Regions from separate parts of the Cupriavidus sp. 8B genome, predicted to be linked through region 1. Evidence: predicted binding sites of a transcription regulator. Region 1 holds the regulator's gene; each other region holds the start of a gene.
The links. The regulator sigma-54, encoded in region 1, starts transcription at its own class of promoters, with help from an activator protein. The targets are predictions, from matches to a motif close to TGGCANGNAANCTGCTTT.
Positions count from the first base shown of each region.

Region 2: ACYP5B_RS35495 (pilin) is a predicted target of sigma-54. The motif match lies at 3,623-3,640, and genes of this name have one in related genera.
Region 3: atzF (allophanate hydrolase) is a predicted target of sigma-54. The motif match lies at 5,285-5,302, and genes of this name have one in related genera.

Region 1 covers NZ_BAAILO010000211.1:65,633-75,332, forward strand. Annotated here, with positions in the region: gene mutY (A/G-specific adenine glycosylase) at 1-773, shown strand, start outside; gene ACYP5B_RS21285 (LON peptidase substrate-binding domain-containing protein) at 1,096-1,773, opposite strand; gene rapZ (RNase adapter RapZ) at 1,840-2,757, opposite strand; gene ACYP5B_RS21295 (PsiF family protein) at 2,877-3,200, opposite strand; gene hprK (HPr(Ser) kinase/phosphatase) at 3,376-4,347, opposite strand; gene ptsN (PTS IIA-like nitrogen regulatory protein PtsN) at 4,383-4,838, opposite strand; gene hpf (ribosome hibernation-promoting factor, HPF/YfiA family) at 5,218-5,568, opposite strand; gene ACYP5B_RS21315 (RNA polymerase factor sigma-54) at 5,618-7,093, opposite strand; gene lptB (LPS export ABC transporter ATP-binding protein) at 7,231-8,016, opposite strand; gene lptA (lipopolysaccharide transport periplasmic protein LptA) at 8,063-8,707, opposite strand; gene lptC (LPS export ABC transporter periplasmic protein LptC) at 8,762-9,388, opposite strand; gene ACYP5B_RS21335 (KpsF/GutQ family sugar-phosphate isomerase) at 9,404-9,700, opposite strand, start outside.
Region 2 covers NZ_BAAILO010000380.1:80,143-89,842, forward strand. Annotated here, with positions in the region: gene ACYP5B_RS35475 (DUF2889 domain-containing protein) at 1-126, shown strand, start outside; gene sucC (ADP-forming succinate--CoA ligase subunit beta) at 196-1,362, shown strand; gene sucD (succinate--CoA ligase subunit alpha) at 1,444-2,325, shown strand; gene ACYP5B_RS35490 (TerC family protein) at 2,632-3,327, shown strand; gene ACYP5B_RS35495 (pilin) at 3,708-4,184, shown strand; gene ACYP5B_RS35500 (PglL family O-oligosaccharyltransferase) at 4,289-6,160, shown strand; gene ACYP5B_RS35505 (YMGG-like glycine zipper-containing protein) at 6,192-6,662, opposite strand; gene ACYP5B_RS35510 (hypothetical protein) at 6,819-7,253, opposite strand; gene moaC (cyclic pyranopterin monophosphate synthase MoaC) at 7,493-7,972, opposite strand; gene ACYP5B_RS35520 (M48 family metallopeptidase) at 8,162-9,700, shown strand, end outside.
Region 3 covers NZ_BAAILO010000201.1:83,951-93,650, forward strand. Annotated here, with positions in the region: gene uca (urea carboxylase) at 1-3,368, opposite strand, end outside; gene atzF (allophanate hydrolase) at 3,382-5,241, opposite strand; gene ACYP5B_RS19925 (serine hydrolase domain-containing protein) at 5,616-6,893, shown strand; gene ACYP5B_RS19930 (transporter substrate-binding domain-containing protein) at 6,941-7,786, opposite strand; gene ACYP5B_RS19935 (LysR substrate-binding domain-containing protein) at 7,962-8,960, opposite strand; gene ACYP5B_RS19940 (tripartite tricarboxylate transporter substrate binding protein) at 9,107-9,700, shown strand, end outside.

The DNA of each region.
Region 1 (9,700 bases):
CCGGCATCGGCCGCTCCACCGCGGCGGCCGTGGCCGCGTTCAGCGCCGGCGTGCGCTCGCCGATCCTGGACGGCAACGTCAAGCGCGTCTTTGCCAGGTTCTTCGGCATCCATGGGCATCCCGGCGTCAAGGCGGTGGAGAACCGCATGTGGCAGCTTGCCGATGAGGTCTTGCCAGCCAAGGGGCCCACGCAAGCCGAGGACATGGTGTCCTACACCCAGGGCGTGATGGACCTTGGCGCCACCGTATGCTCGCGCGGCAAGCCAGCTTGCCTCGCCGCCGCCGCGTCATGCCCGCTGGCGAGCGACTGCGTGGCGCGCCGCGACGGCCTGACCGGCGTGCTGCCCACGCCAAAGCCGCGCGCCGCCATTCCCGAGCGCAGCACCGTGATGCTGCTGGTCCGCCGCGGCCGCGAAGTCCTGCTCGCGCTGCGCCCGGACAGCGGCATCTGGGGCGGCCTGTGGAGCCTGCCCGAAATGCCGGTCGATACCGTGCCCTTCGATGCGGAGCTGGCCGAAGACGCTGCGCTAGAGCGCGCTCGTGAATTCGGCAATCCCGGCGCTGCCAACATGGTCGGCGAACTCACCCATGTCTTCACCCACTTCCGCCTGCTGATCCGCGCCATCCGCGTCGACGTCACCGGCCTCGCAGTGCGTGACGCAGATAGCGGCCCCGCGCTGCGCTGGCTTTCGCTGGACGATCTGGACGCGGTAGGCACGCCCGCGCCAGTGCGCAAGCTCCTGGAAGCGCAAGCCCAAGGCGGATTGTTTTAACAGCGTCTCGGAAGGTGCGAAGAAATCGTAGCGAGCGGCCCGTGGCAGGTGCGAGGAGCGCAGCCGTACATGCGTACGGCGAGCACCGCAGCGCCTGCCACGGGCCGCGCAGTAGATTCTTGATGCAGTAGGCACGCCAGCCCCAGTGCGCAAGTTGCTGGAAGCACAAGCCCAGGGCGGTCTGTTTTAACAGCGTCTCGGAAGGTGCGAAGAAATCGTAGCGAGCGGCCTGTGGCAGGTGCGATGAGCGCAGCCGTACATGCGTACGGCGAGCACCGCAGCGCCTGCCACGGGCCGCGCAGTAGATTTATTCGCACCTTCCCTACAGGATGTGGTGCTGGTGCATGTACTTGTGCACGATCTCGATCCGCATCCCTGCGTCCGGCAGTGCCATCAGCATCTGCTTGGCCTTGAGCGGCACCGGCAACAGTTCGCACAGCCGATTGGCGACCCAGCTGGGGTCATCCCACAGGAACGGCTCGGTGAAAGGCAGCTTGCCTGGATGCTCCGCATGGAGCGAGGCGACGATACGCCGCAGCACGGCCAGGCATTCGCCCAGCAGCTCCAGCTTGCAGTCGATGATGTCGGGCGGCAGCAATTCCGCCTGGCCAACCAGCAAGCCATCCGGGTTCAAGCTGTGGCCCAGCAGCCGGAAGCGCTGGCGGCCGCGCGCGCTGATCAGCAGCACGCCAAGTTGCTCCATATTGCAGTCGACGATGTCGGCCAGGCAGCCGATTGGCTCGGGCAGGGTGGGCTCGTCCGGCCGCGCGACCTCGTTACCGCTGGCGATCAGGCAGACGCCAAAGGGCGCGCGATCGCGCATGCAGGCGCGCACCATGTCCACATAGCGTGCTTCGAACACGCGCAGCGGCAACAGCCCATCGGGAAAGAGTACGGTGTGCAGCGGAAACAGCGGCAGGCTATCCAGCGTAGGCGCCGCCGAGGTGCTGTGCGAGGCGGGGCTGGATGCGGATGAACCGGGCGTGGCGGGTGAGGACATGCTGAGCCAGCAAAGGTTTCGGGCGGGGATTGCCGAGCCTGACCGCGAAACCTGGCGGTGCGGCGTTCAGCCGCCCGGTGCGAGCTCGCGGTGTCTCACCAGCACATTACCATGGGCGCGAAAATAGTTGGCAAGTCTTTCCGCGATGTAGACCGAGCGATGCTGGCCGCCCGTGCACCCGATTGCGACGGTCAGGTAACTGCGATTGTCGGCGATGAAACTTGGCAGCCACTTTTCCACATAGGCGCGGATGTCATCGGCCATGGCCAGCACCATCGGCTGGCTCTGCAGGAAATCGATCACGGGCTCGTCGCGGCCGGTCAGCGGGCGCAGCGCCAGGTCGTAGTAGGGGTTGGGCAGCGAGCGCACGTCGAACACCAGGTCGGCGTCGCTGGGCACGCCGTGCTTGAAGCCGAACGACTCGAACAGCAGTGTGAGCTTGATGTCATCGCCGCGCACGAATTCCTTGATCCACGCGCGCAGTGTATTGGTGCGCACATTGCTGGTGTCGATGCGGTGCGCAGCCTCCGCCAGCGGGCTCAGGAGCTCGCGCTCCATCTCGATGGCCTCGATCAGCGAGGTGTCGTTGAATGTGGCCTCGGCGGCGCTATCCGCAGGATTCTCGTTCTTGGGATTTTCCGAGAGGCCAGCCATGGCCGCGCGCATCGACAGCGGATGGCGCCGCCTCGTCTCGGAATAGCGCTGCACCAGCGCATCGGTATTGGCGGTCAGGAAGACCACCCGCACCTGGTGCTCGGAGGCGAGGTCGCGAAGCGTGCCGGGCAACTCGTCCAGCGATTCGCGGCTACGGATATCGGTGGCGACGCCCAGATGGGTGTAGCCCTGCGCCGCGAGGTACTTGGCCAGCTCCGGGATAAACTGAGCCGGCAGGTTGTCGACGCAGTAATAGCCCGCATCTTCCAGTACGTTCAGGGCAACGGATTTGCCGGAGCCGGAGATCCCGGTGATAAGTATGATGCGCATAGCGTGACAAGCATAACATCAGGTGATGACGCCGTCATGACGGCGACGCGCCAGTAAAAATGGCGAACCGAAGAGGTTCGCCATTTTTACACGTCCGCGCCGCAAGTGATGCCGGCAGCTTACTTGGACAAGCAATCGCTCATGAAGGCCTTGCGCTCGTCACCCTTCTTGCCGGTGGCCTGCGCGTTGCAGGTCTTCATCTTTTCCTGCTGGCTGTTCTTGGCGGGTGCGGCCGCGGGCTTGTTGGACAGGCAATTGCTCATGAAGGCCTTGCGCTCGTCGCCCTTCTTGCCGGTGGCCTGCGTGTTGCAAGCCTTCATCTTGTCCTGCTGGGTGTTAGGGGCCGCCGGTGCCGCAGGTGCAGCGGCCGGAGCATTCTGGGCGAAGGCGCCGGTGGCAAAAAGCGGGGCTACCAGCACGCACATCGCGATCAATTTTTTCATGCTTGCTCTCCTGGCTGTGGAAAACTTCATGGCTGCTGGCCTGTCGGCTCGGCAACTCGGGGCTGGGCCCAATGCCCATTACTGCACAAAACGGCCTATGCCCCGATGACGTTGACGATCGAAGCGCGGCCGGATGTAAGCAATTGAAAACAGCCCCTTTGCGGGGCTGCCAGACCTAGAGTAGCCGACCCTGGCCCCGCGATGCGACATCGGCCTGCATCGCGGCGCGCTGGCGGTCCATGAAGTCGCGCAGCGTGTCGATGCCGCGCAGGCGCAGGATGGTGTTGCGCACGGCGGCCTCGACCAGCACGGCGAGATTTCGGCCGGCCGCCACCTGGATCTTGACCATGTGGATGGGCAGGCCGAGCACGTCGAGATACTGGGAATCGAGCGGCAGGCGCTCGAATTCGCCGTCGTTGCGGCGTACCAGCTGCACCACCAGCTTCAGCTTCATCTTGCGGCGTACCGCGGTCTCGCCAAAGATGGTCTTGATGTCGAGCAGGCCCAGGCCGCGCACTTCCAGCAGGTTCTGCAGCAGCGGCGGGCACCGGCCCTCGATGAAGTCCGGCCCGAGGCGCACGAAATCCACGGCATCGTCCGCCACCAGCCCATGTCCGCGCGAGATCAGTTCCAGGCCGAGCTCGCTCTTGCCCAGGCCGGATTCGCCCATCACCAGCACGCCCATGCCGAGGATGTCGAGGAACACGCCGTGCATGGTCACGCGCGGCGCGGAAATGCGGGACAGGTAGAGGCGCAGGTGATCGATCACCGCCGCGGAAGACACCGGCGTGGTGAACAGCGGGGTGGACGAGCGCGTGCAGCGCAGTTCCAGGTCGGGCGGCGGCTCCATGCCGTCGGCGATCACCAGGAACGGCGGCTCCAACAGGATCAGCTCGCCCATCTGGCGCTTGCGCATCTCGTCGTCGAGGCGCTGGTAATACGTGATTTCGGGCTTGCCCAGCACCTGGATCCGGTTCGGGTGGATCAGGTTCAAGTGGCCGACGAGATCGGCCGCCGACGTGGCTTCACGCGCAAACTCGACATCGAAGGCCCGGTCCGCGCCTTCCAGTCCTGCTACCCAGGAGAGTTTGATATCGGCTGCGTTGTCGTCGAAGATCGACTGCGAGGTGACGCCAGTGAGTTCCATTCGGGTGCTTTCAGGGACGGGCTTTCAGTGGCGGATCAAGGGTGCCATTGCGTCAGCAACTGGTGCACGTCGTCGGGGGTGGGCAGGGTAGCCAGTCCTTCGCGCATCTCGCGGTCGGACAGCAACTGGGCGATCTCGGAGAGAATTTCCAGATGCTGCTGGGTGGCCTGTTCGGGCACCAGCAGGAAGATCAGCAGCGCTACCGGCTTACCGTCGGGCGACTCGAAGGGGATCGGCTCGGCCAGGCGCATGAAGGCGGCCAGCGGCTGCTTCAGTCCCTTGATGCGGCCGTGGGGGATCGCAACCCCGGCGCCAAGGCCGGTGGACCCCAGCGACTCGCGGGCGAACAGGTTGTCGGTCACGGTCGCGCGCGCAACGCCATGGTTGTTCTCGAAGAGGAGCCCGGCCTGTTCGAACACGCGCTTCTTGCTGGTGACGCTGACGTCGAGGTTGATGTTGCCGGGTGGCAGCAATTTAGCCAAACGATTCATGTGGAATGCGCAGGGTTTTCTAGAAAGCAGGCCCGGGGCAAGGAGGCGTCCCGCCGGGCGGAAAGAAGATAAAAACCAAGGCCCGATGTTTCCACCGGGTGTCCCCATGCCGGTGTCGGGCGTCTGGCCATTATAGAGCAGGCCCGCTGCCGCTTTGTGCATTGCAATAGCCGAGGCGCTGAAGCGGTGCCGCATGCACGGAAATGGCCAGGCAAATCAACTATGTATGGCACAGCATACACCGGTACATATGCGTTGCGGAATCCCCTGCGTGGCCCGAAGGGGGGAGGCTGGAACGAAAAAGCCGCGCTGGGCGCGGCTTGATTCCGTTTTCAATGGACTGACACCGACGGCCCGGTATGTGGGCCGCCAGGCACGGTCATTGCTGCATCTGGGATGCGGCCATCTGGTACTTGACCGCTTCACGGTCGTGGCTTTGCACGCGATCCTTGTGGCGAATCACCTGCCGGTCGAGCTTGTCGACCAATGCGTCGATAGCGGCATACAGGTCTTCATGATGCGCTTCGACAAAGATGTCCTTGCCCTTGAGATGTAGATTGATTTCCGCGTACTGCCGCCGGTCCTTTTCTTTTGTATTGTCGACAGAGAGCAGCACACTTACGCCAATGACTTGATCGAAATGCCTGACGATACGCTCCAGTTTCGTTTCCACGTACTCACGCAGAGGGGGCGTGATGTCCAAGTGGTGTCCACTGATCTTGAAGTTCATAGCGTTTCTCCTTCTGAAAGAGCTGCATCAGGCAGGCGATGCAGCTCGGCTACAAAGTCTTACGGAGATTGACCGCGGGAATCTTGAGCGCTTCGCGGTATTTGGCAACGGTACGCCGTGCTACCACAAAGCCTTGCTCGCCGAGCAATTCGGCAATCCGGCTGTCGGACAAGGGGTTCCTAGCGTCTTCGGCTCCTATCAATTGCTTGATCAACGCACGGATTGCCGTTGATGAGGCCGCGCCGCCGGTTTCTGTGGATACGTGAGAGCCGAAAAAATACTTCAGCTCGAAAGTCCCCATCGGCGTTGCCATGTACTTATTGGTAGTCACCCGAGAGATGGTGGACTCGTGTAAACCCAGTGTATCGGCAATCTCCCGCAAAACCAAGGGGCGCATCGCAATTTCACCGTGGGTGAAGAAGTTCTTTTGACGTTCGACAATGGCTTGTGCGACGCGCAATATCGTGTCGAACCTCTGCTGGATATTCTTGATCAACCAGCGTGCTTCCTGCAGCTTTTGCTGCAGTCCCGCCGCGCCGGCATCGCCTTTTGCACCGCGCAAAATCTGCGCGTACATGTCGTTGATACGTAGCCGCGGCATCACATCCGGGTTGAGATGGGCGATCCATCCGCCGCTCAACTTTCGAACGAAAACATCGGGTACCACGAAGTCGGCTTCCGGCCGGCTGTAGGCATGGCCGGGATAGGGCGCGAGCGAGCGGATCAGTTCATGCGCCGCCTTGAGTTCCGGCTCGTCCACTTGCAGGGCTTTTTTCAGGCGCGTGTAATCGCGCACCGCCAGCAGCTCCAGGTGATTGGTGACGATGCTCAGCGCCAGTTCGCGCTGCGGATGCTTGAGCCTGCGCAGTTGCAGCGCCAGGCACTCGGCTGCGTTGCGCGCCCCGACGCCCGGTGGATCGAAGCTCTGCAGCAGCGTAAGCACGGCCTGGATCTCGTCGACCTCGAACTCGAGCTCCTCCGGCAGCTCGCTGCAGATTTCCTCGAGCGTGGCGCTCAGGTAGCCGTCATCGTCCAGGGATTCGACCAGGAAGATGGCCAGCCCTTTGTCTCGCAGGGAAATCTTGAGCGGCGCCAGCTGCTCCATGAGGTGTTCGCGCAGCGTGGGCTCGGCGTCGCGCAGCTGCATCGGTGTTTTTTCGTCGTCTTCGCCTTGCGGGCGGCGGGCGAAATCGTCCAGGCTCCAGTCGTTGCCGTAATCCTCGTTGCTGTCGGAATAGCTGTCGTCGGCTTCGGGGGCGCCATCGGGGCGGTTTTCGCTGGTGCCCTGGCCATCGGCGGGCGCTGGCGCGGGCGCGCTCTGGAGGTTCACCGAGCCGTCCGAGGACACGCGCAACGGGCTGTCGAGCCAGTCGTTCTCGCGCTCGAGCAAGGGGTTCTCGGTCAGCGCCTGTTCCACTTCCTGCTGCAGTTCAAGCGTGGACAGTTGCAGCAGCCGGATCGACTGCTGGAGTTGCGGCGTAAGCGCGAGATGCTGCGAGAGGCGGAGCTGTAGCGACGGTTTCATGCGACCTATTTTATGCCCAACTTCCGTACTGGTGGAACGGAAATTGCTATCGCTGGCGTCGCATGATCGTTTGAAGGATGAAAGGCGACACCGAAGCCGCCCGGGGGGCCGATGCGCGGCAGGCGCCGCGCGCGCCTTTACATGCGGAAGTTCTCGCCCAGGTAGACCTTGCGCACCGACTCGTTGGCGATGATGTCTTCAGGCTGGCCGGACGCCAGCACCGCGCCCTCGCTGATGATGTAGGCGTGGTCGCAGATGCCCAGCGTCTCGCGTACGTTGTGGTCGGTGATCAGCACGCCGATATTGCGCGCCTTGAGGAAGCTGACGATGCGCTGGATTTCGCCGACCGCGATCGGGTCGACGCCGGCGAAGGGCTCGTCAAGCAGGATGAAACGCGGCGCGGAGGCCAGCGCGCGGGCGATTTCCACGCGGCGGCGCTCGCCGCCGGACAGCGACAGCGCCGGGTTGTCGCGCAGGTGGGCAATCTGCAGGTCATCCAGCAGGGTGTCCAGCCGGCGCTCGATCTCGGCCTTGCCCAGGGGCTTGCCATCGTTGAGCTGCAGTTCCAGCACCGCGCGGATATTTTCCTGCACATTGAGCTTGCGGAACACCGAGGCTTCCTGCGGCAGGTAGGACAGGCCCATGCGTGCCCGCTCATGGATGGCCAGGCCGCTGATGTGCTTGTCGTCGAGCACGATATCGCCCTCGTCCAGCGCCACCAGCCCCACGATCATGTAGAACGACGTGGTCTTGCCCGCGCCGTTGGGGCCGAGCAACCCGACCACTTCGCCGCTCTTCACGTCGAGGGACACATCCTTGACCACAGTGCGCGAGCCGTAGCGCTTCTTCAGGTGGCGCACGACCAGCGTGCTGCTGTCCTTCAGGGTGGCGGGCTGGGACGGTGCGGTCTGGGTAGCGGTCATGAAGGTCAAGGCAGAATCCGTGGATTGGGGGCGTGGCGGCGTCAGGTCAGGGGTTGACGGGGGCGGGTGCCGGCTTGAGCGGCAGCGGGTTGGCTGCGCCGCCGCTGGCGGGCTGCTCCTGGCGCGGCGACAGCACGGCGCGCACGCGGCCGGACGGGCTGCCCGCGGTCGCGTTCTCGGCGCCGCCGCTGGCCGTATAGAACTCGTTGCGGCTGTCATAGGTGATCACCGCGCCGCGGATCTCGTCGACCAGCTTGGCGCCGGCCAGGCGGGCCATGCGGGCGCGCCCGATCAGCTTGGACAGCTCCTGCTTGCCGTCATATTCGATGCGGTCGCCCCAGCCGTCGATGTACTCGTCGACGTTGTCGCGCTTCTGGCGGATATAGGCTTGCTTGCCGCCCTTGGAGGTCGCGACCGCGTACTGGTAGCCCTCGGGATCGGTACGGACTTCGGCCGCGTCGGATTTCAGCACCATGGTGCCCTTGGTCAGCACCACGTTGCCGGTCAGTACATAAACCTGCTTGACGTCGTCGTAGCTGGCATTGTCGGCCTCCAGGACCAGCGGCTTTTCGCGGTCGGCTTTTTCGGCGCTGGCGGGCGCGGACAGCGCGAGGCCCAGGACGGCTGCCAGCGTCAGCAAAGCGGCCGTGCTGCGGCGGCGACAGGACGAAGTCGTCAGGAATGGATTCATGTTGGCGTGATGGCGGTTGACGCGGGCGGCTGGAGCCCGCGGGCGGCTTCAGGGCTACTTCGCGGGACTTGCCGGCGGCGGCACCGTAATGATGGTGCCGCGTACGTTACCCAGCAATTGTACTTCGCGAGTGACATTGTTAAAGATCAGGCCGTTGGCGGTCATCACCGACGGGCCGCGGGTCAGCTTGACAGCCTTGTCGGTCTTGACGATGTCATCGTTGACCAGCACCTGGAAATACTCCGAGGCGGCCGTCATCTTCGGATCCTTGGCGGGGTCGGTGCCCTGGGCGCGCACGATGAAGCCATTGCCGAACAGGTCGATGACCGAGCCTTCCGCGTTCATCGTGCCGCGATCGGAGTGGCCAGTGACGGGCGGGCGGTCGATTTCGTAGGAGCGCATGGCCGGGCGCGTCACCTCGTAGGTCTGGTCGTCCTCGAAGTGGATCATCTTGTCGCCGGTAAAGCGCAGCTTGGTGTTCCCGTCCTCGGCAAGCTCGGTCGCGGAAAAACGGATCATGTAGTAATCCGGCTCATGTTTCTTGCCGACCGGCCCGGTGTCCGCTTCCTTCGGGGAGTTGACCTGCACCAGCCAGAAGGTGCTGCCCGCCACCAGCGCCATCAGCAGCAGGGGCAGCGCTCGCATGGCAAGCCGGCTCAGGGAGGACAGGATTTCCCGCATAGGCATTGGCTGGCCTCAGATGACCTTGGCGCGGGTCAGGTCGTGGATGTGGAGCGCGCCGACCAGGCGCCGCTCTGCGTCGACCACCAGCATCTGGTTGACACGGTTCGCCTCCATCACCTGCACGGCTTCCACGGCCAGCTGGTCCGGCCCGACGGTATGCGGCGTGCGGTGCATGACCTCGCTGATGGGTACGGTCTTCCAGTCGCGCGGGGTTTCGAGCAGGCGGCGCAGGTCGCCGTCCGTGAAGACGCCGATCAGGCGGTCGTCCGGGTCAACCACCGCGGTCATGGCCATGCCCTTGCGGGTAAT
Region 2 (9,700 bases), on a different contig from region 1:
GGTCACCAGCCAAAACCGAGGATCAAGACCGAAGGGTCATCGACCCCGGCGGCGCAGCCAGCGGAGGCGCTCGCCGCCCCCGCCGACGGCGCCATGTCCCGCAGGTCAACCGGCACTTCTGGCTAAGCCAGGCCGGCCTGCAGTCCGCCGAGATTCCATCTCCACACTTTTACGCCTACCCGAAAGGAAACACGCATGAATATCCATGAGTACCAAGGCAAGGAAATCCTGCGCAAATACAATGTGCCGGTTCCGCGCGGCATCCCCGCGTTCTCGGTCGAAGAGGCCCTGAAGGCTGCTGAACAACTGGGCGGCCCGGTATGGGTCGTCAAGGCGCAGATCCACGCGGGCGGCCGCGGCAAGGGCGGCGGCGTGAAGGTGGCCAAGAGCATCGACGAGGTCAAGACCTACGCTACCAACATCCTCGGCATGACCCTGGTCACGCACCAGACCGGCCCGGAAGGCAAGAAGGTCAACCGCCTGCTGATCGAAGAAGGCGCCGACATCAAGAAGGAACTGTACGTCAGCCTGGTGGTTGACCGCGTTTCGCAAAAGGTCGCGCTGATGGCCTCCAGCGAAGGCGGCATGGACATCGAGGAAGTCGCTGCCCACAGCCCGGAAAAGATCCACACGCTGATCATCGATCCGTCGGCCGGCCTGCTCGACGCGGACGCGGACGACATCGCCCGCAAGATCGGCGTGCCCGACGCCAGCGTTGCCCAAGCCCGCCAGGCCCTGCAAGGCCTGTACAAGGCATTCTGGGACACCGACGCCTCGCTGGCTGAAATCAACCCGCTGATCCTGACCGGCGACGGCAAGGTGATCGCGCTGGACGCCAAGTTCAATTTCGACTCCAACGCCCTGTTCCGTCACCCGGAAATCGTCGCCTACCGCGACCTGGACGAAGAAGATCCGGCTGAAATCGAAGCGTCGAAGTTCGACCTGGCCTACATCTCGCTGGACGGCAACATCGGCTGCCTGGTGAACGGCGCCGGCCTGGCCATGGCCACCATGGACACCATCAAGCTGTTCGGCGGCGAGCCGGCCAACTTCCTGGACGTGGGCGGCGGTGCCACCACCGAGAAGGTGACCGAAGCCTTCAAGCTGATGCTGAAGAACCCGAACCTGAAGGCCATCCTGGTCAACATCTTCGGCGGCATCATGCGTTGCGACGTGATCGCCGAAGGCGTGATCGCTGCATCCAAGGCCGTGTCGCTGTCCGTGCCGCTGGTCGTGCGCATGAAGGGTACCAACGAAGAGATCGGCAAGAAGATGCTGGCCGACTCGGGCCTGCCCATCATCGCTGCCGATACCATGGAAGAAGCCGCCCAGAAGGTCGTGGCTGCTGCCGCGGGCAAGTAAGCCAGACGCGAACACGAACGCCAGCAGCGCGCCGGGGCCAGGCCTTCGCGCGCTGCTTTGAGCCAAGCAAAGGATTACAGCATGTCGATTCTGATTAATAAAGACACCAAGGTCATTACCCAGGGCATCACCGGCAAGACCGGCCAGTTCCACACCCGTGGCTGCCGCGACTATGCCAACGGCAAGAACTGCTTCGTTGCCGGCGTGAACCCGAAGAAAGCCGGCGAAGACTTCGAAGGCATTCCCATCTACGCAAGCGTCAAGGATGCCAAGGCATCCACCGGCGCCACCGTGTCCGTGATCTACGTGCCGCCCGCAGGCGCCGCTGCCGCCATCTGGGAAGCCGTTGACGCTGACCTGGACCTGGTGGTCTGCATCACCGAAGGCATCCCCGTGCGCGACATGATGGAGCTCAAGGACAAGATGGCCAAGGGCAACAAGAAGACCCTGTTGCTGGGACCGAACTGCCCGGGCCTGATCACGCCTGACGAAATCAAGATCGGCATCATGCCGGGCCACATCCACCGCAAGGGCCGCATCGGCGTGGTGTCGCGCTCGGGCACGCTGACCTATGAAGCAGTGGGTCAGCTGACCGCGCTGGGCATGGGCCAGTCGTCGGCAGTGGGCATTGGTGGCGACCCCATCAACGGCCTGAAGCACATCGACATCATGAAGATGTTCAACGACGATCCCGAAACGGACGCCGTGGTCATGATCGGCGAAATCGGTGGTCCGGACGAAGCCAATGCGGCTTACTGGATCAAGGAAAACATGAAGAAGCCGGTGGTTGGCTTCATCGCTGGCGTGACCGCGCCTCCGGGCAAGCGCATGGGCCACGCCGGCGCGCTGATCTCGGGCGGTGCCGACACGGCGCAAGCCAAGCTGGAAATCATGGAAGCCTGCGGTATCAAGGTCACCAAGAACCCGTCGGAAATGGCTCGCCTGCTCAAGTCGATCCTGTAATACCGATAAGCATCCGTCCCGCCTTCCGGGCGGGAAGGATTGCCGGGCCGGCGCGCTCGCATGACTGCAACCGCGCATCGACCCTCCGTGCCCCCGCCTTCGTGCGGGGGCATGTCATTCTGGAGTACCGTCACCTAGGGTATCTCCCGAGGTGCGTGACATGCCGATTGAAACCGAATCGAAAGCTTGATACGGTAAATCTTCATGTCTGAAGACTCAGACATCCGAAATTCCATGGGCGCCGCAGGTTTTGGCAGCGCTATGTGGCGTTAGAATCATAATTTAAGAAACTCGAGGAGCTTTACCGTGGAACTGCTGTCCTCCACTGCCTTCTGGATCGCGTTGGGATCCATTATCCTGACCAACATCGTGCTCTCCGGCGACAACGCCGTGGTGATCGCGCTGGCCTCCCGCAACCTCCCGCCCGCCCAGCAGAAGAAGGCCATCTTCTGGGGCAGCGCCGCCGCCATCATCATGCGGGTGGTGCTGACGGTAGCCGCGGTCAAGCTGCTGAGCCTGCCGTACCTGAAGATCGTCGGCGCCATCCTGCTGGTCTACATCGGCGTGCAACTGCTCACCGGCGACGACGACGAAGAAGGCCACTCGGCCAAGGACAATATCTGGGCCGCGATCCGCACCATCCTGATCGCCGACCTGGTGATGTCGCTCGACAACGTGGTGGCCGTAGCCGCCGCCGCGCAGAAGGGACCGGAAGGCAGCCAGCTGATGCTGCTGATCCTGGGCCTGGGCCTGTCGATCCCCCTGATCGTGTTCGGCAGCACCATCCTGCTGAAGGTCATGGACCGCTTCCCCATCATCATCGTGCTGGGCGCCGCGCTGCTGGGTTACCTCGCGGGTGAAATGCTGGTCAGCGACCCGGTGGACGCTGCGTGGTTCGAAATGCATGTGCCGCATGCCCACCTGGTGTTTGGCGCGATCGGCGCCGCGCTGGTGGTGGTGGTTGGCAAGCTGCTAAATAGGCGAGCGCCACAGACGGCCTGATAGGCTTTGACCCGTCTTAGGACGGGATTACAGGTGAGATGGCGCCCCGTTGGGGCGCCACTAGACAGACGGGTGGCCCGGGAGCCGCCCGTTTTGTTTTTGGGCTGTAGTGCAGGGCATGCAGCAAACATGGCTGTGACTTCAGTGCGGTTGCAGACTGACTTAAGCCAGAACAGCGGTTTACTGACCCTCCGCGTCATACTTAGTGACAAAATTTGCGCCTGATCAGCGTTAGGAATGGTCCTAAGTGGCGAAAATTGTCACTCGCCGACGAGACATCAAGGCTTGTCGGCGCTGGCACGCTAACTGCTAAGAACTTACAGCATCACATGAAACAAAATGTTTCTATTTGTATCCAAAATTCCTTCGAGGGGTCAATCATGCAACAACGGGTTCAACAACTGAAAAAACTGGGCCGCCGAGCTCAGAAGGGCTTCACGCTGATCGAACTGATGATCGTGGTTGCGATTATTGGTATCTTGGCTGCGATCGCTATTCCGCAGTATCAGGACTACGTGACGCGTGCGCGTTGGGCAGACAACATCACGTCCATCGCCAGTCTTAAGCAGGCAATTGCGGAGTGCATCCAAAATAATGCGCAGACGGCCGTGGCCAGCCCATGCGACGCGTCAGGCGCTGCCGGGCTGGCGAGCGCTGGCGGCGGCGGGTTCACCGCGATGCCGACGCCAACGAATGGGACTGTGGCTTACACGGCTGGGGCAATTGTGATTACGGCTGCCGGCGCGCTGGGCGCAACTTGTAAAGTGACTGTCACACCGACCATCACGCCTGCCGCCGTGACCTGGGGGGCTGCAACTTCCGGTGCCGGTTGCAGTAAGGCTCAAACCGGCGTCTGATAAACGCTTTGTTGCCCAAGAGAGCGCCTTCGGGCGCTTTTTCTTTACCCACTCTCCAAGCTATCATCCGCCTTCGGCCCAAAAGGCATAACAAGGCGCCCCACATGCTGCCCTCCCGGTCAGCCATCCCTCTCAGCTTCCTCGCGGTAGCCGTCACGCTGCCGCTACTGGTCTCCCGGCACACGCTCCCCCTCGCCACCTTCTACGGCGAATGGACCTCGGCATTGCTGTTCGCGCTCGCTGTCATCCTTCTGGGCGCCCCGGCGCTGCGGCAGGGCAGAAGCACGGCCTACAACGCTGCTCCCGCCCAATTCCCCTGGATCCTCCTTTTCCCCCTCTGGCTGATCGCCACCGGTGTCACGCAAACGCTGACCGGCATGGCCGATGTGTCGGGCAGCCGGCTGATCACCGAGCTATCGCTGGCCCTGGCTGGCGCGGTGATGTGGACAGCCTGGCGCCAGGGCCGTGCCGCAACGCCCGTGGAGCGCCAGACGATGGTCGATGTGCTGGCCATCGCCTGGCTGGTGGCCGGGTTGCTGGGCACGCTGGCACAGTGGGTGCAGGTATTCGGCCTGGAGCCGGACACGCTGGGGATGGTGTCCACTTACTTTTACGACGACAACCGCCGCCTGTGGGGCAACCTGAACCAGCCAAACCACCAGGCTACGGTTGCCGGCATCGCGCTGGCGGCGGGGGTCTGGCTGGCGGCGCGCGGGTGGTTGCGGGCGCCGGCCTGGCTGGCGGCGGCGTTGCTGCTGGTGAGCGGCATCGTGCTGTCCGGCTCGCGCACGGGCGTGCTGCACGTGGGGCTGGCTTCGATTTATGCGCTGGTCGCTGCCTGGCTGGCGCGGGGCGGGGCGGCGTTTGGCGGTCCGGGCGACCCGGGCGGATTCGCGGGTGCCATGCAGCGCGCCGGCCACGCTGGGCGCAACCCCATGCGGCGGCCCGCGGGGCTGGCGTTTGCCGCGGTGGCCATGGTGGTGATGCTGCTGATCCTGCAGCCGGCGATCAAGAGCGCCGGGCAGGCAATGGACTGGCGCCTTTTCGATACCGTGGCGCAGATGCAGGGGGCCGACCAGCTCTCGTGGCGCGCCGCGATGTGGACGCATGCGTGGGCGATGTTCCGCGCGCATCCGTGGCTTGGGGTGGGTTGGGGCGAATACGGCTGGGCACAGTTCCAGCAGCTCGCGCAGGTGGGCGTGAAAGTGGAGATGTCGCTGCATGCGCACAATGCTGTGCTCGACATGCTGGCCAAGACGGGCGTGATCGGCGCGGCGGGTGTGTTCCTGAGCCTGCTGGCATGGCTATGGCGCGTGGCGCGCCAGCGCTTGTGGCGCGGGGATGCGCCCGAGCGCGCGCAGACGGGGCTGGTGCTGGCCTGGCTGGCGATGCTGTGTGCGCATTCCATGCTGGAGTACCCGCTGCACTACCTGTATTTCGTGCTGCCGTTCTGCTTCTTGCTGGGCTGGCTGGAGCCATCGGGCTTCGGCCGCCTGCGCGTGCCGCGCAGGTTTGCCGTGCTGGCGGGCGTGGTATTCGCTGGCGTGGCGGCGGCCATCCTGGCCACCATGTGGCAAGACTACCGGCGTGCCGAGGCGCGCGAGTACGCACGCGCCGAGCGCCGGGCCGCACTGCCGATGCCGAACTTCTGGTTCCGGCAAGCGGCCGCGTCGGACGCGATCGAGGAGGCGAAGATCACGCCGGAGAACGCGGCGCAGTTGCTCGGGCCCCATATCGCCGCGGTGCACCTGCTGCCGACGCCGACGCTGATCTCGCGCACTGCCTGGCTGATGGCGCTGACCGGTGACCCGGTACAGGCCCGTGCATGGCTGGAGCGCCTGCGCTTTTACTTCGCGGGGGATGAGGCTAACCAGTTCGCGGCACTCGCCCGTGGCTGCGCTGAAGTCGACGCCGCGGCGCGGCCGCGGGATTTCTGCGACTGGGTGCAGCTGCGCGCCAAACACAAAGCAGAGTGAGCGTCCCTGAGCCGGGCCGCGCCACCCAGGGCTATTGCGGCGCGTAGCCCGGGGGCGGGGGCGGCGGATAGTAGTACGTCGGCGCGGCAGCCGGACGCGGGGTTGAGGCCATGCGCCCGTAGACCGGCACCCGGTTGCCGCTTGCGTACATGCATTGCACATACGCTGTGTCGTACTGACGCTGGCTGCCGTAGCCGGCATATTGGGCATTGCCTGCCCCGACCGCCGCGCCGGTGAGCAGGCCGACACCTGCGCCCACCGCCGCGCCCGAGCCGCCATTGAAGGCCGCCCCGGCCGCCGCGCCCAGCGCGGTGCCCACCACGGCGCTGCCTACCGCGCTATTGGTGGCCGCCTGGTTGGCGGTCACACCCCCTACCTGGCCAAAGGCGTACTGGCGGCAGCTATTGTCGTCGGCCCGGAACTGGTCGAAGTTCTTGCCGGTGCCCGGCAGCACCATCACGCTGGGGCCATTGGGCATCACGGCGCACCCGGCCAGCACCATCGCCGCGAGCGGCAGGCTCAGCAGGATTGGCAGGCTGGGGCGGTTGACGTGGTTAAGGACTTTCATCTCGGCACCTCGATACCTTGGTCTTCGATTGCTCGCCGCGCCGTGGGCGTTTCGGGCATTCAGCGTACCTGCCCTGCCAGGCGTCAGACGCTAGGCGGGTGGCTGTGCCGGCACCTTATGCCAGCCGCCGGGACAAGCCTTGATGTACGGGTAGTAGCCATCCGGCCGCGCGCAGCGATACCAAAACGCCTGCTGCTGGGGCACGGGTGCCGCGACACCGCCGCTGTCCATTTCCATCGTGCCGTCCTGGCCCTGCTCGATGTATTGCGGCGGCGACACAGGTACCCCGACGACCGCGGGACCGTAGGCGTAGCCGGGCGGGTAGTAGTACGGGTAGGGGTAGCCCCACCCGTATCCGTAGCCAAATCCGGGACCGATGTAGACGCCTACGCTGCTGTGCCAGCCACCGCCGCCGTGCCATCCGCCACCACCGTGCCAGCCGCCGCCTCTTCCCGCCAGCGCGGTACCGCTCGCGCCCAGCGCTGCCAACACCAGCAAGAGCTGGCCAACCCTACGCCCGTTCATGTTGCCCACCTTGGATCGACGCGGAACGTGGTCCCGCCGGCGGCGCAGTTCGCGCCCCCTAGATTGCATTGAATACCAATTTGCCGTAGCCCGCGATGTGACGCCTGCTGGCGAAATGCGGCGTTACGCTTGTTACAGCGGAAGCGGCTCTGGCGTAAGACTGTGTCAGGTTTGGTAAGAAAGGCGACTCGCGGTGGCGATGCGGATCAGGCACATGCGGTGCGTGCCGGACGTCCTGCTCAGGTGCCTGAGACCCAATCCCCCGACTTCCCTCCATGCTTCTCCAGCAGCTTCACGTCGCCCATCACCATGCCGCGGTCGACCGCCTTGCACATGTCGTAGATGGTCAGCAGCGCCACCTGCACGCCGGTCAGCGCTTCCATCTCCACACCGGTCTGGCCGTGGGTTTCGGTGCGCACGGTGCAGCGGATGGTGGCGCTGGCCTCGTCCAGCGTGTAGTCCACCGCCACCTTGGTGAGCGAGATCGGGTGGCATAGCGGGATCAGGTCGGAGGTGCGCTTGGTGGCCATGATGGCGGCCACGCGCGCAATGCCTAGCACGTCGCCCTTCTTGGCCGTGCCGTCGCGCACCAGCGCAAAGGTGGCGGGCAGCATGGTGATGGTGCCGGTGGCGATGGCCACGCGGTGGCTGTGCGCCTTGGCGCCGACGTCGACCATATGGGCTTGTCCGGCGGAATCGAAATGGGTGAGCTGGCTCATGGCGTGGACCTGGCGGATGGCGGGAATGAATGCGTGACGGATGCGCTTGCCGCGTATGCCGGGGCGGTGCGTGGCAAGACCGGGCGACGCCCGATGGGAATGGCTTCCGCAGGCCGCTATCATAGCAACATGCGTAAGAACCAAACGCTCGCCGGAGCGCTCACCTTGCCCGCCCGACGGGCGCGCCTCATGTCTTCCAGGCCTCCCGGGGGCCTTGGCCGCCGCTCGCTCGCGGCGCTGGTGGCGCTGACGATCGCGCTGCCCGCCTGGCCCCAGCAACGCCTGCTGCTGAACGACCCCACGCGTACCGCGGCGGCGGCGGCGGCGGCGGCGCCGGAGAGCGACAGCCGCGACGGCGGCGACCAGGTCTATGACAACCTGAACCGCAGCGTGAAGGCGGGGCAGAAATCCGATTTTGGCCTGCGCAGCAACAACACCGTGGTGGAGACCTCCGGCGTGCAGCTGCCCGACCTGGGCGATCCGTCCACCGCGTCGCTCACGCCCGACATGGAGCGGCGCCTGGGCGACCGCATCATGCGCGAGATCCGGCGCGATCCGGACTACGTGTCCGACGCGCTGCTGGCCGACTACCTGAACGCGCTTGGCTATCGGCTGGTGCAGGCGGCGCGCCGGCAAAACATCTCCGGCTCCACCGGCGCCGGCACCTTTGCCACGGGCTTCGAGCTGTTCGCGGTGCGCGACCGCAGCATCAACGCTTTTGCGCTGCCCGGCGGGTATATCGGTGTGCACACCGGCCTGCTGGTGCAGTCCGATACCGAATCCGAGCTGGCCTCGGTGCTCGGCCACGAAATCGGCCACGTGATGCAGCGGCATATCGCGCGCGGCATCACCACGCAGGACCAGTCGATGTGGATCGCGCTGGCCTCGATGGTGCTGGCCGGGCTGGCCGCCACCAAGAGCGGCGACGCGGCCGCGGCGCTGGCCATGGGCGGGCAGGCTGCGGCGGTGTCCAACCAGCTGTCTTTCTCGCGCGGCGCCGAGCGCGAGGCGGACCGGGTCGGCTTCCAGATCATGACCGCGGCGGGGTTTGACCCCCAGGGCATGCCCGACTTCTTCAAGCGGCTGCAGCGCGTGGTGGGGATTTCGGAGAGCTCGATGCCGTCGTATGTGCGCACCCACCCGCTTACCTCCGAGCGGATCGCCGACATGCAGGACCGCGTGAGCCATGTGGCCGTGCGCCGCGTGGCGAGCACGCCTGAGTATGAGTTCGCGCGGATGCGCTCCCGCATCCTGCAGGAAACCACGCCGAGCGATCTGCAGAACGCGCGCGCGGCGCTGCAGACGCAGCTGGCGGCAGCCTCGCCGGCGCGCCTGCCTGCGCTTTACTACGGCATCGCGTTCGCCGAGCAGCGGCTGGGCCGCAACGCCGCGGCCGAGCAGTCGCTGGCCGAAGCCCGCCGCTTGTACGGCACGATCCCAAGCGCTACCTCGGGCAGCCCCATGCTGGATGTGATGGCGATCGAGCTGGCGCGCGCGCAGGGACGCCAGCAGGACGCGCTGAACCAGGCGGTGGCGTCGATGAAAGCGTTCCCGTTGTCGCACGCGGTGGCGCTGAGCTATGCCGCGACCTTGCTCGGCGCCGGCCGGATGGACCAGGCAGTGACCTTCCTGCGCGAGCGCACGCGTGAGGAGATCGCACGCTCCGAGTGGTGGGACATGCTGGCGCGGGCCTACGCCGCGCAGGGCCGGCGGGTGCAGCAACACCAG
Region 3 (9,700 bases), on a different contig from region 1:
AAGGCGGCCGGAACCTCGATGGGCGCGGCGTTGGCCTCATGGACTTTCCAGTGCGCAACCTCCGCGCTGAATGCCGCCTGCTGCCGTGCCTGGAAAGCGGCAATGCTGTCCGCGCTGTCCACCAGTGACTGGCGGTACGCGGCATAGTCGAAGACATCGTGCTCGATGCGCACCGTGGCCCGCCCCTCGCGGAAGTCCTCGCGCAGCCGGTCCAGTTCCGGCTCTGCCACCGGGTAGAACAGCACCTGGTCAAAGAAGCGCAGCAGCCACGGCGCGCCCGGCTCAAACACCAGGTTCTTGAGAAACTTGTTCCAGATCGGCAGCGTGCGCCCGATCAGCTGGTAGCCGCCCGGGGAGTCCATGCCGTAGATGCACATATAAACCCCGCCGATGCCGACGGTACCTTCCGCAGTAAAGGTGCGTGCCGGGCTGTACTTGGAGGTCAGCAGCCGGTGCCGCGGATCAAGCGGCACGGCGCAGGGCGCGCCCAGGTAGACATCCCCCAGCCCCAGCACCAGATAGCGCGCGGAGAACGCGATGTCCCGCACCTCGTCGCGATGCGCCAGGCCGTTGATGCGCTGGATGAAGTCGACATTGTTCGGCAGCCACGGCGCATCCGCGCAGACCGTCTCGCGGTAGCGTTGCACGGCATCCAGCGTGGCGGCGTCCTCGAAGGCCATCGGCAGGTGCACCACGCGCGTGGGGATCTTCAGCGTGGCCACGTCCGGCAGGCTGGCCTCGATGGCAAGCAGCGCCTCGATCAAGGCCGCCTGGTGAATGCGCTGGCCGTCGTAGCGCACCTGCAGCGAGCGCACGCCGGGCGATAGCTCCAGCACGCCGTCTACCGGCTGCGCCTTGAGCGCTTCCATCATCAGGTACACCCGCAGCCGCAGGCCGATATCGAGCACGTTCTCGCCGTACTCCAGCAGCAGGTAGCCATCGCCCGCCTGACGGTAGGCAATGGCCGGGTGATGCCCGCTGGCCGCGCGCCCGGCGAGGATGGCGGTGGCACGCGCCGGCGCCGGCAGCGATGGCGCGCGCGCTGTTTGCCGCAGCCCGGCAATGTCCTGGTCCTGGGCCGCCTGCAGGGCACGCGCGGCATCGAAGCTGATTGGCCGGAAGCGGATCCGGTCGCCCGGCTTGACCTGGCCGACTTTCCACAGCTCCGCTCTGGCGACCGTCACAGGACAGACAAAGCCGCCCAGGCTCGGGCCGTCGTTGGTAAGGATCACCGGGAAGTCGCCGGTGAAATTGATGGCGCCGATCGCGTATTCGCAGTCGTGCACGTTGGATGGGTGCAGCCCCGCCTCGCCGCCATCGCGCCGCGCCCATTCGGGCCGGGGCCCGACCAGGCGCACGCCGAGGCGGTTCGAGTTGTAGTGCACTTCCCAGTCCGTGGCGAAGAACGTCTCCATGGAGGCCGGCGTAAAGAAATCCGGGGCACCATGCGGGCCGTACAGGACCGCGATATCCCAATGCTGGCCGTAGGCCGGCATCAGCGCCGCGGGTGCCGCCTGCGGCTGCGTCATGGGTGCTTCGATGCCGGACCCCGCCAGATGCGGCTGGCCGATCGGGAGCATATCGCCTGGCCGCAGCGTGCGCCCGGCATGCCCGCCGAACTGCCCGAGCGCGAAAGTGGATCGGCTGCCAAGGTAGACCGGCACGTCAAAGCCATTGCGCACGGCAAGATAGGTGCGGCAGCCTTGCGTGGCCTTGCCGAGCGCCAGGACCTGTCCCGGGGCTACGCTGATCGGCGCCCAGAACGGGACATCCATCCCGTCGAGCGTCGCTGCGCAAGGCGCGCCGGTCAGCGCCACCAGGGCCGCGCTGTGAAAGCGCAGGCGTGGCCCCACCAGCGTGCATTCGAGCCCGGCGGCGCCGGGGTGATTGCCAACGATGCGGTTGGCCAGCCGGAAAGCGTAGTCGTCCATCGGCCCGGACGGCGGCACGCCGACATGCCAGTAACCCATGCGGCCGGGCACGTCCTGGATGCTGGTGTAGGTGCCAGGCTCCATCACCTCGATGACTGCCGGCGCGTAGGGAAAGCTGTCGAGCATGTGCGTGAAGGCCCGGCCCGCGGAGAACTCGGGCGAGTCGACGATCTGGCGCAGGTAGTCCAGGTTGGTGGCGATGCCGCAGAGGCGCGTGGCGGCCAGCGCTGCCGCGAGTTTTTCGCGCGCGGCTTCGCGGGTGGGGCCGTGGACGATCAGCTTGGCCAGCAGCGGATCGTAAAAGGCCGACACCTGCGTGCCGGTCTCGACCCACCCGTCGACGCGCACGCCATCAGGAAAAACCACCTCGGTCAGCGTGCCCGGCGAGGGCTGGAACTGCTTGAGCGGATCCTCCGCATAGAGCCGCACCTCCATGGCCACGCCCTGCGGCGGCCGCGAGATGGCGTCCCAGTCCAGCGCATCGCCCGCCGCCACCTTCAGCATGCAGGCGATCAGGTCCAGCCCGGTGACCAGCTCGGTCACGGGATGCTCCACCTGCAGCCGGGTGTTGACCTCGAGGAAGTAGAACGCCTCCTGCTCCACGTCGTAGATGAACTCCACCGTGCCGGCAGACCGGTAGCTGACAGATTCGCCCAGCTGGATCGCGGCCCGATGCAGCGCATGGCGCGTTGCCTCGCTCAGATGCGGCGCCGGGGTTTCCTCCACCACCTTCTGGTTGCGGCGCTGCGTGGAGCAATCCCGCTCGCCCAGCGCCACCACGCGGCCCGCGCCGTCGCCGAAGATCTGCACCTCGATATGCCGCGCCCGGTCCAGGCAGCGCTCGATAAAGACCCCGCCATCCTTGAAGAACTGCTCGCCCAGCCGCTGCACGCTGTCAAAGGCCGCGCTCAGCTCAGCGTCGTTGGCGCAACGCGACAGGCCGATGCCACCGCCACCGGCGGTGCTCTTGAGCATGACGGGATAGCCGATGCGCCCGGCCTCGCGCAGGGCTTGTTCCAGGCTGGAGAGCAAGCCAGTGCCCGGCGTCATCGGCACCCCCGCCTGCGCCGCCAGCTCGCGCGCACGGTGCTTCAGGCCAAACTCGCGGAGCTGGTGCGGCGTCGGGCCAATGAAGACCAGTCCCGCCGCGTCACAGGCCTTCGCAAACTCCGCGCTCTCCGACAAAAAGCCGTAGCCCGGAAACACGGCTTGCGCGCCGGTATCCAACGCAGCCTGCAGCACGCGCTCGGCCACCAGGTAGCTATCCGCCGCGCGCTCGCCGCCAAGCGGCACGGCCACATCGGCCAGCCGGGCATGCGCGGCATTGCGATCGGCATCCGAATACACGGCCACGCTCTTGATCCCCAGGGCACGCAAGGTGCGGATGGCGCGCACGGCGATCTCGCCACGATTGGCGATCAGTACGGTATGGAACATCGCGGCTCCCGGGTCAGTTGGCGCTAACGCGGACGTTGCTGCTGGCGAGATAGGCGCGCCAGCCGCCAAAAGCCGTGATATCGCGGGCGCCTTCCAGGCCCCGGGGCTCGCAGATGAACCCGGCGACTTGCCGGCCGTCTTCCAGCATCAGCTTGCCGATGCCAAGCGGCGCAGGAATCTCCGCCACGAACGCGCCGAAACTGGCCAGGGGCACATCCCAGAGCTCGACTTCGATCGGCGCGCCCTCACCCGCGCCGGTATGGACCAGCCCGGGCTTGGGCGGCGTCGTATCCGCCAGCGCATAGAGCCGGTAGCAAGCCGCAGTGCGGCATGCCTCCACAAAGGCCGCGTGGCGCGTGAGCAGCTGGTGGTTGAGCGGCATGCCGCTGAGATGGGCGCCGACCACGGCCAGCCGGACCGACCCTGGCGTGACGGGCGTAGCGCGCTGGGCATCAACGGGACAAGGCCGCCCGGTGGCGCCCAGCGGCAGCGCTTGCGCCGCCTGCCACTGCCGGCCAAGACGTGCCAGCGCGCGGTCCGACCAAGCCGGGGCAACCAGCGTGATGCCGGCCGGCAGGCCGTCCTCGCGCGCACCGGCCGGCAACGCCAGCGCCGACAGGTCGGCCAGGTTGGTGAAGTTGGTATAGGTGCCAAGCCGCGCGTTCAGGCGGATCGGATCGTCCTGCACGGCGGCCAGCGTATAGATCGACGGCGCGCTCGGCACCACCAGCGCGTCGACCTTGGCCAGCGCTACGTGGATCGAGCGGGTCAGCGCCGCCCGCCGGTATTCGGCGTTGAACGCATCCATGGCGCTATAGCGGCCAGCCTCCTCGACGATGGCGCGCACGACCGGATCGATCGCGTCCGGCCGGCTGGCGTGAAGCTGGCTCACCGCCAGGAAGCGCTCAACCACCCACGGCCCCTGGTAGAGCAGCGCGGCCAGCTCGGCGAATGGCGAGAAATCAACGGGCACCAGCTTAGCGCCCATGGCCTGCAAGTCCGCCAGCGCCTGCTTGAAACTGGCCTGCGCCTGCGTATCGCCAAAGAACGCCAGCTGATCGGGAACGCCCAGCACGGGCGATGGCGCCAGCGCGGTAGGCGCGCTGAGCGGATAGCTGCGCGAGTAAGGATCGGCATGGTCGAAGCCGCCGGCGATCTCCGCCACCAGCGCGGCATCGTCGACCGTCAGCGCGAACACGGAAACGCAGTCCAGCGTGCGGCAGGCCGGCACCACGCCGGCGCTGGACAGCCAACCCCGCGTCGGCTTGAGGCCTACGATATTGTTGAATGCCGCGGGAATGCGCCCGGAGCCTGCCGTATCGGTCCCGAGCGAGAACGGCACCCAGCCGCGCGCCACGGAAGACGCCGAGCCCGAGCTGGAGCCACCGCTGACGTACGCCGGATCGAAGCTGTTGGGCACCGCGCCATAGGGCGAGCGCACCCCGACCAGGCCGGTGGCGAACTGATCCAGGTTCGCCTTGGCCACCACGATGGCCCCGGCCGCCCGCAGCCGCGCCACCGCGCCGGCATCGCGCTCGGCCACATACGCAAACGCGGGACACGCCGCCGTGGTGGGCCACCCTGCCACGTCGATGTTGTCTTTCACCACGAACGGCACGCCGTAGAGGGGAAACGCATCGAGCTTGCCGCCCGCCTCTTCAACCCGAGCCTCCAGCGCAGCCAGCTGGGACTGCAGCCGTGCCGCATCCAGGCGCGCGATCCAGGCCGGATCGCCTGCGTCCAGGTCCAGGAACGGGGCGAGCGCGTCCAGCGGCGAGGCGCCTTGCGTCTTGTAAAGCTGTTGCCAGTCAGGCAGGGTCCGGCAACTGCCAAGGCTGGCGGCGGATCGGCGCAGAGGAGTCTTGCTGGTCATCGCTTGTATCCCGGGTTGTATACATGAAGGCGTGCAGACCAACAAAGCAGGAGACATGCCATGTAAGAAGAAAAATAAATTCCTCTTACCAATCGGGGAAATTGGGGATCAGCGCGCCTTCGCGGGCCGAAGACGCATGCAGGGCACCCAGGCGCGCCGCACCATGGGGCGGCGCGCGTGGACCTAAATCAGTGCCTGTGGGCAGGACGACGCCGCAATGTGGTGCGTCATAGGCCGGCTCCGTTATTGCATGGTTTATATTGCCCGGGGCTGCTTGCATGAGAGCCCTTTGACTTTTGGAGGTGGTCTTGAAGATGAGCAACGGCGTTCCCCGCCGCGCGGCGATCGCGCTGGCCCTTTGCGGTTTCGGGCTGATGCCTCTGGCATGGGCCGCCGATGCACCGGTGCCATCGGTGCCCGACGCCGCCGCCAGCGATCCCGCCGGCCTTGGCTGGATGAAAGGCGCGCCACCGCCGCCCGAGCGCACGGTACGCTTCGACGACGGCAGCTATTGGCAATTCCCCGCCCTGCGCTGGAGCGTGTCGCACTTCCGGGAGCTGATGCCCACCGTCAACGTCTCGCGCGGGCTTGGCACGCCGGTGCCGCTGCCGCGCGCGTTGCGCACCGATATCGACGCGCTGCAGTTCCTGCCGATCGGCGCCACCCAGCCGATGACCTGGGCGCAATCCCTGGCGGCCAACTACACCGATGGCATCGTGGTGCTGCAGCGCGGGCGCATCGTCTATGAGCGCTACCTTGGCGCGCTGAGGGACGACGGCCAGCATGCGGCCATGTCGGTCACCAAGTCGGTCATCGGCACGCTCGGCGCCATGCTGGTCGCAGAAGGCCGCCTGGATGCGAGCAAGCGCGTGGCGGACTACGTGCCGGAGCTGGCCCGATCGGCATTCGGCAATGCCACGGTGCGCCAGGTGCTGGACATGACCACGGGGCTCAAATACAGCGAGGATTACGCGGACCCCGACGCCGAGGTCTGGATGCACGCCCAGGCGGGCAGCCCGCTGCCCAAGCCCAAGGACTACACCGGTCCGCGCAATTACTATGAATCGCTCCAGGCCATCCAGCCGCAAGGCGAGCATGGCGCGGCGTTTGGCTACAAGACTGTCAATACCGATGCGCTGGGCTGGGTCATTGCACGCGTGACCGGACGCTCGGTGGCCGAGCTGCTGTCCGAGCGTATCTGGCGCCGGCTGGGCGCGGAGCAGGATGCGTACTTCACCATCGACTCCATCGGCACGCCCTTTGCCGGCGGCGGCCTGAACACCGGCCTGCGCGACCTGGCGCGCTTTGGCGAGATGCTGCGCCGCGACGGCAAGTTCAACGGACAGCAGATCCTGCCCAAGGCGGTGATCGACGACATCCGCCGCGGCGGCGACAAGGCCGCGTTTGCCAAGGCCGACTATCCGCTGCTAACGGGCGGCAGCTATCGCGACATGTGGTGGGTCACCCATAACGAGCACGGCGCCTACATGGCCCGCGGCGTGCATGGCCAGCGCATCTATGTCGACCCGAAGGCCGAGATGGTGATCGTGCGCTACGCATCGAACCCGGTGGCCGGCAATGCCGCCAACGACCCGACGACGATCCCGGCGTTTCACGCGCTGGCGAAGTACCTGCTCGCCAGGCCGCGCTGAATCCCGCTGATCGGGCAAGTACTGGTTTCATCCGCCGTGGCAATGCCTCAGGCGGGGATCTTGCGGAATTTCTCGTGCAGCTGGCGCAGCAGCGGCGTGGGCGTCATGCCGTTCTTCTTCTCGACCTCGATCAGCCAGCCGGTGCGATGCCAGTCCTGTACGATGCGATCGAGGGCGGCCTGCGTATCGGCTTCTCCCTTGCGCAGCCAGATCACCGACGGCGACGGGATCAGGTCGCGCGGCGAGACGATCTCGAAGTCCTTCCAGTCGGCGTTGCCGTCCACCAGGTCCCGCAGCGTGGGGCTGACGTGCACGGCCGCCACGCAGTTGCCGCCCTTGAGCGCCAGCAGCGACTCGGGCTGCCCCCGGAACGCCTTGATCTGCGCGCCATATTGCTCGGCCAGGGGCTTGGTGAAGTTGCTGCCTTGCGAGACGCAGACGGGCTTGCCCTTGACATCTTCCCACCTGGCGATGCCGCTGCCCTTGCGCGCGATGGCAGCACCGCCGACCTCCTCGAACGGCGTGGGCACGAAGGACAGGATCTCGCTGCGCTCCTGGGTCCATTGCATGTTTGCGATCAGGATATCGACCTTGCCTTGCTGCAGGAACTGGACACGATTCGACGGCTGCACCTGGATGGTTTCCAGCGCCACGCCCAGGCCCTTGGCCACGCCCTCGGATAGCTCTACGTTATAGCCGATGTGCTTCTGCGTGGCCGGGTCGATGGTGCCGAACGGCGGGCCTGACAGGATCACGCCAACCACCAGCTTGCCGCGCTGCTTGATCTTGTCGAGCGTGGCGTCGGCGTGGGCGGGAACGGCTGCCAGGGAAAAGACGGCGCACAAGGCGGCCGCAAGACGGTGAAGCAGCGGGGATCGCTCGAGGGAATGCATGCGGGAGAGGCGGGGGGCCATAAGAGACAAGAACGAGGAAGGGGAAAACGAAAAGCGAGCGGGCATGTTGCGGGATCGCAAGGGTGCCCACAACAAATGCTTTCAGATATGGATATGCGCAGGGGTGCCGGAAACGGCCGCGTGCCCCGCCTCGCTCGCCCCCGGCGCGACGCGCCTATCGTGCCCGCCGCGCCGCGCGCCCCGTCTTGTCCGCGGCCTTCTTCTCACCCGCAGGCGGCGCGGCGAATTGCCCGGCCGCCGCGCGCAGGCATTCGAGCAGCTGGATGCTGCTGGGCGTGGGCCGCCCCTCGCGCAGCGTGATCACGCCCACCGGCGGCAGCTCCAGGGGCACGTCCATGGGCAGGACATGGAAGCGGCCTTCCCGCTCGAACTGCTGCCCCACCGACCTGGCCAGGAAGCCCACCGCGTCGAGCTGGGTGACGAAGGTAGAAATCGCCAGGTAGGACGACGACTCGATCAGGTCGGTCGGCGGCTGCAGCCCGTGCCGGTAGAACTCCTGCTCGATCTTGACCCGCAGCGAGGCCCACGGCGGCGGCACCACGCAAGGCATGCCGGCCAGGTCCGCCCAGCCCGGCGCGCGCTTGCCCGCCAGCGCGTGGCCGGCGCGCACCACCGCCACCATCGGCTCGTTATAGAGCGGCTCGGTGATCAGGTCCGGCGCGGCGTAGCCGGGCTCCAGCCGCCCGACGATCAGGTCCAGTTCGCTGATGCGCAGCTTGGGCAGCAGGTGGGGCAGGTCGCCCTCCTCCACCAGCACGGTGGCCTGGGCCGAGCGCTGCTTGAGCAGGCCCACGGCTTGCGCCAGCAGCACCGGCAAGGCCGCGCCCATCGACCCCACCCGGGTGCGCCCGGCGGCGCCGCTGGCCTCCGCGGCGATCTCGTCGCGCGTGCGCTCGTATTGCGCCAGCACCGAGCGGGCAAAGCGTACCAACGAGGCGCCCGCCGGCGTGGGCTCGGTGCCGCGCGTGGAGCGCGTGAAGAGCGTCAGCCCCAGTGCCTTCTCCACCTCGGTGAGCATCTTGGAGACGGCCGGCTGGCTGACGGAGAGAAACTCGGCGGTGTGGCCGAGATGGCGGAATTCGTCCAGCGCCACCACCAGTTGCAGGTGGCGTAGCTTGATGTTGGAGCGCAGCGCGCGGTCGATCTGGGGCATGACGCGATTCTACTTAACTTTAAGGTTATGAAGCCATTCCGATCATTGATTGGATTGTTATGAAGGGCTTTGCCACAATCCTGCCTGACCGATGGAATGTTGCCATCGGCCCATGACTCCAATAACGACTCCTGCGAGGACGACACATGACCGCACCCCACGGCATCAATCACGGGCGACGCCGCCTGCTCATCAGCGGCGCCGCTGCCGCCACGGCCGGCACTGCCGGCCTGTTGCTGCCTGGCTTCGCGCGTGCCGCCGGGTACCCGGAGCGGCCCATCACCTTTATCTGCCCGTGGCCTGTCGGCGGCACCGCCGACCAGTCGATGCGCGCGCTGTGCCAGGTGGCGTCGGGCGTACTCAAGCAATCCATCGTGGTGGAGAACCGCGCCGGCGCATCGGGCATGATCGGCACCAAGGCCCTGGCCCGCGCCAAGCCGGACGGCTACACCATCGGCCAGGTGCCGATCTCGGTGACGCGCTTCTCGCAACTCGGCATGCTGCAGCTGGACCCGCGCAGCGAGCTGACCTACCTGGCCCGCACTTCCGGCCAGACCTTCGGCATCGCGGTGCCGGCGAACTCGCGCTTCAAGTCGCTCAAGGAAGTCGTGGCCGAAGCCAAGGCGCATCCCGGCAAGCTCACCTATGCGCATGCCGGCATCGGCGGCGCCACCCACGTGGGCATGGAGGAATTCGCGCAGGCCGCTGGTGTGCGCTTCAATGCCATTGCCTACAAGGGC